One region of the Halomonas sp. NPDC076908 genome, then DNA from elsewhere that is predicted to be linked to it. Evidence: predicted binding sites of a transcription regulator. Region 1 holds the regulator's gene; the other holds the start of a gene.
What was found. The regulator LexA, encoded in region 1, represses DNA repair genes until DNA is damaged. The targets are predictions, from matches to a motif close to TACTGTNTANNTANACAGTA.
Positions count from the first base shown of each region.

Region 2: the regulator LexA is predicted to act here: its motif matches at 1,283-1,302, upstream of ruvA (Holliday junction branch migration protein RuvA).

Region 1 is NZ_JBNNIW010000014.1:41,556-43,954, forward strand. Features, by position in the region: gene ACQKE4_RS10265 (TetR/AcrR family transcriptional regulator) at 1-385, opposite strand, end outside; gene lexA (transcriptional repressor LexA) at 653-1,330, shown strand; gene ACQKE4_RS10275 (energy-coupling factor ABC transporter permease) at 1,341-2,012, opposite strand; gene purU (formyltetrahydrofolate deformylase) at 2,050-2,399, opposite strand, start outside.
Region 2 is NZ_JBNNIW010000003.1:62,808-65,206, forward strand. Features, by position in the region: gene ruvB (Holliday junction branch migration DNA helicase RuvB) at 1-505, opposite strand, end outside; gene ruvA (Holliday junction branch migration protein RuvA) at 601-1,221, opposite strand; gene ruvC (crossover junction endodeoxyribonuclease RuvC) at 1,329-1,892, opposite strand; gene aspS (aspartate--tRNA ligase) at 1,989-2,399, opposite strand, start outside.

The DNA.
Region 1 (2,399 bases):
TATGGCGCCTCAAGTGTCCCTGGGCCTGGCTGTAGGCAAGGCCTAGCAGGCGCATAAACACTTTTAAACTGTTGCGCTCGGCAGGCACCGCAAGGACAGTGTTTGCCATGGTTTCAAGCAGGGTTTCAAGCGGAATCACTTGCCCTGCATGGGTCGCTTCCAGCTCATCAAGTGCGGTATGAAATCGCTGAGTGAAGGGGTCTAAATAGCGCGAAAAAACGGCCTGAATCAATGCTTTCTTGGAGCCAAAATGATAATTCACAGCGGCTAAGTTGACGCGCGCTTTACTAGTGATGTTGCGCAACGAAGTTTCAGCGAAACCTCGCTCTGCAAACAGCACTTCAGCGGTGTCGAGTATACGTGTCACCGTATCAGATTGAGCCATGGCGCTCTCCAGGGAAACGGGTGTTTAAAACATAGCAAAATACTATGCCATAACTCAGATAGGCTCAACGCTTGATTTGTTACTAAAAAAACCAAGCAATGCTTAAGAAAAAATATCGTTTTAAACAATTGAGAACGTTCCAAGCGAGATAAATATGAGTATTGACGAGCCATATACTGGACAGAGGAACATACTGTATACTTAAACACTTATAACTTAGTCACCCTTTAATTTGTTACTGTCTATTCACTATTTATGGAGTCTGGTATGTCGCGTCCGCTAACCGCTCGTCAACAGCATGTATTTGATTTTATCGTTAAGACTATGGGCGAATTTGGCTACCCTCCAACACGCGCTGAGATTGCTAAAGCGCTTGGCTTCCGCTCGCCAAATGCTGCTGAAGAGCACTTGCGCGCGCTAGAACGTAAAGGCGTGATTCGAATTATCCGCAATACGTCGCGCGGTATCCGGCTGCCCAACCAAGAGCCGCAGGAAACTATCGATCCTACTGTCGCTACGCTGCCTGCAAACGTGGATTCAAATCCCACCGGCTTACCGGTCATTGGTGAAGTGGCCGCTGGAAGCCCAATCTTGGCCGCCGAACACATTGATCGCTACTGCCCGTTACCGCCTGAATACTTCACGCCTAAAGCAGACTACCTGCTTCGGGTACGCGGACTATCCATGAAGGATATCGGCATTTTAGAGGGCGATTTATTGGCAGTTCACCGCACAGAGCGAGTACGCGATGGGCAGATCGTTGTAGCTCGATTGGATGATGAAGTGACGGTTAAGCGCTTTAAACGCCAAGGACATCAGGTAACCCTGTTTGCTGAAAATAATGACTTCGCTCCGATTGAAATCGATCTACGCTCACAATCTCTTGAGATCGAAGGCGTTGGCGTTGGCGTCATTCGTGGAGGCAATGGCCAAGCGCTCGGCTAACAACAGCCCTCTACTGCATATCGATATAACGGTGGTCATTAAAAGTGGCCACCCAATCAGGATGGTAGACCAGCAGAATACTCAGCAGCATGCCGGTAATAAAGGCCTCTGACGGCATGAGCAGAGGCAAGAAGCGAGCGTACTCCTGAGCTAGAAAAATCGCGTCAGGATCGGTTCCGGCGACAATGATCAGCAAAACTACAGTAAGCCCGCCCCCTAGCGTAGCTAATGCGGCCCCGAAGAAACCACACGCAAACAGAAAGACCATTAAGTTATCTGGCAGGCGGCGGTCTACCAACCGCCAGACCACACCAATGATAGTCGCTGGCACAATCCCCGTCACCAGCACATTCGCCCCTAATAGCATCCACTCATTGCGGCCGATAATAACCATTGCCACATTGATCACGACATTGCTGATCAAAGCCAAGGGCACTTTGAATATCAGCGTCATTAAGGCGGTAAATACCAGATGCAGCGTTAGCCAGTCGACCGCCTGAGCGCGTAGCTGCCACATCAGCACCACCGCCAGAGTCGCGCCCAGCCAGCGGTGCTGAAGCTCCGTATCGTCAATTAATGCTTGCCACGGCTGCCGCCAGAGAGCCCAAACCATAACGCATAGCGAGAGTAGCGAAGTGAGCAATAGCGCCCAGGGCGCTAATACACTTTGCGCAAATGACATGGCAGCCTCCCTGGTGAGTGAGCGTTATGATGAGCTGTTAGCTGAAAACAACCGTTTTGTTGCCATGAACAATTACGCGATCTTCTAAATGCCAGCGTAAGCCGCGCGCAAGCACTGCTTTCTCAACATCACGTCCAAAGCGGACTAAATCTGTGGGCGTATGACAGTGGCTTACCCGGTGAATGTCCTGTTCGATGATAGGGCCCGCATCGAGTTCCTCGGTCACGTAGTGGCAGGTAGCACCAATGAGCTTAACGCCGCGTTGATAAGCCTGATGGTATGGCTTCGCGCCCGCGAAAGAGGGTAAGAAACTGTGGTGAATATTAATTACTCTTCCTGCATAGCGTTCGCATAACTCAGGCGGAAGAATTTGCATATAGCGCGCCA
Region 2 (2,399 bases), on a different contig from region 1:
ACGTTAATAACCCTGCCCGGGTAGTCGCACCGACGAGTGTAAAGCGCGGAAGGTCGAGCTTGATTGAGCGGGCAGCTGGGCCTTCTCCAATCATGATATCCAGCTGAAAATCTTCCATGGCCGGGTAAAGCACTTCTTCAACCACGGGTGACAAACGGTGAATTTCGTCAATAAAAAGAACGTCACCAGGTTCCAAATTGGTGAGCATGGCCGCAAGGTCGCCAGCACGCTCGAGCACCGGGCCAGAGGTCGACTTCATTCCCACGCCCATCTCGGCGGCAATAATATGCGCCAAGGTAGTTTTGCCTAACCCGGGGGGGCCAAACACCAGGGTATGATCAAGACTCTCTTCACGTAACCGTGCGGCACCAATAAAAATTTCCAGCTGCTCACGAACACGCGGCTGGCCAATGTAATCATCAAGCCGCTTCGGGCGAATTGCATAATCAATGCGCACCTCGCCCTGCTCAGGTTCAGCGGCGATCAGCCGGTCATGTTCTAACATAGGCACTCATTCTTAATGACTTTTTCCTTAATACGGGTGGCAAATGTGTTTTCCATCCACGTCCATTGAGAACTACGTCAGCTTAAACTGACGGTTCAGCCATTCATACGTTGGGTTAGCGCGGCTTTAATAAGCGCTTCGGTCGACTGATTAGGATCGATATCAGCGAGCATCTTCGATGCTTCAGTAAGCTTGTACCCTAGACTGACCAGCGCGGCTTCTGCATCAGCTAGGCTATCACGGGCAGAGGCCCGACCACTGGCGGCTTCAAGAGCCAGCAATGCATTGCTGCCATCTTCCCACTTATCTTGCCAATCCGGGAAGCGATCGCGCATTTCGATAATCAGCCGTTCGGCGGTTTTCTTACCAACACCTGGCAAGGTGGTTAACGCTTTGCTGTCATTATCACGCACGCAGCGCATAAAAGCGTCTTCATCCATGCCGGACAAAATAGCCAGTGCGAGTTTGGGTCCAACACCGTTGACTTTGATTAGTGCACGGAACAGAGCACGCTCATGCTCTCGGCCAAACCCATACAGCAGGTGGGCGTCATCTCGAATGGTTAAATGAGTAAATAACGAAACGCTCTCGTTAAGCGCGGGAAGTGCCACCAGCGTATTCATTGAGGTTTCCAGCTCATAACCCACGCCTTGGACATCAATGACAATCCAGGGGGGGTGCTTTGCCACTAGCTGGCCACTCAGACGTCCAATCATAAAGTCGCTCGCACGGGTGTATAAACAGTTGGGTGAAAAACAAGCGTTTACTATAAAGCGACTCTGTACAGGTGACCAGTAGTACAACCTTTCGGCGAGCGGTTAAATTAAAGCCGCCAACGCCCCGTGGTGCGACTACGCCCTCGCGAGGCGGTGGCGGGCAGTCCATTACTGGTGTAGGCGTGACCGTTATAAGCATGAGTTAATGCAATGGCTAATGCATCGGCGGCATCGGCTTGAGGCGTGGCGGAAAGCTGCAGAATAGCGGTGACCATATGCTGCACCTGAGCTTTATCCGCACCGCCCTGGCCGGTGACGGCTTGCTTAATTTGCCGCGCGGCATATTCGGCAAGACTTAAGCCATGGTTGGCCATGCAGACCAACGCCGCACCACGCGCTTGGCCAAGCTTTAATGCAGAATCAGGATTTTTGGCCATAAACACGCGCTCAATGGCAACCGAAGTAGGTCGATGGAGCTCCACCACTTCACTAAGACCTGCATAGATTTGTGCCAATCGCTGCTCTAGCGCACCGTTAGCGGTACGAATACAGCCACTCGCTACATAACAAGGCTTAACCCCGATCACATCAATCACGCCGTAACCAGTAACACGTGAGCCAGGGTCGATCCCCAAAATACGGACAGCTACAACGGGCTTCTTTTCAACCATGAAACGGGTACTCATGAGTGGGCTTAACGCTGAACGTTAGCAACATACAAAAACACCGACGCCAAGGCGTCGGTGCTGGTCAGTCACTCAACCGATTTATTCGGCGGCTGTTTCCGGCTGTGCTTTTTGGCGCAGACGGATATTGAGCTCTTTTAACTGCTCGGGGCTTACTTCGCCGGGTGCATTGGTCATCAAACAAGCAGCACTTTGCGTTTTCGGGAAGGCAATCACTTCACGAATAGTCTTGGCACCTACCATCAGCATTACCAGTCGATCCAAACCAAACGCTAAGCCACCATGGGGCGGCGCGCCGTACTGAAGCGCATCTAGCAGGAAGCCGAATTTCTCTTGGGCTTCTTCTTCACCAATGCCCAAAATCTCAAACACCGTGCTCTGCATGGTTTGGTCGTGAATACGGATAGAACCGCCACCTAGCTCAGTGCCGTTGAGCACCATATCGTAAGCGCGAGATAGCGCTTTCGCAGGATCAGCCTTTAGCTCTTCAGG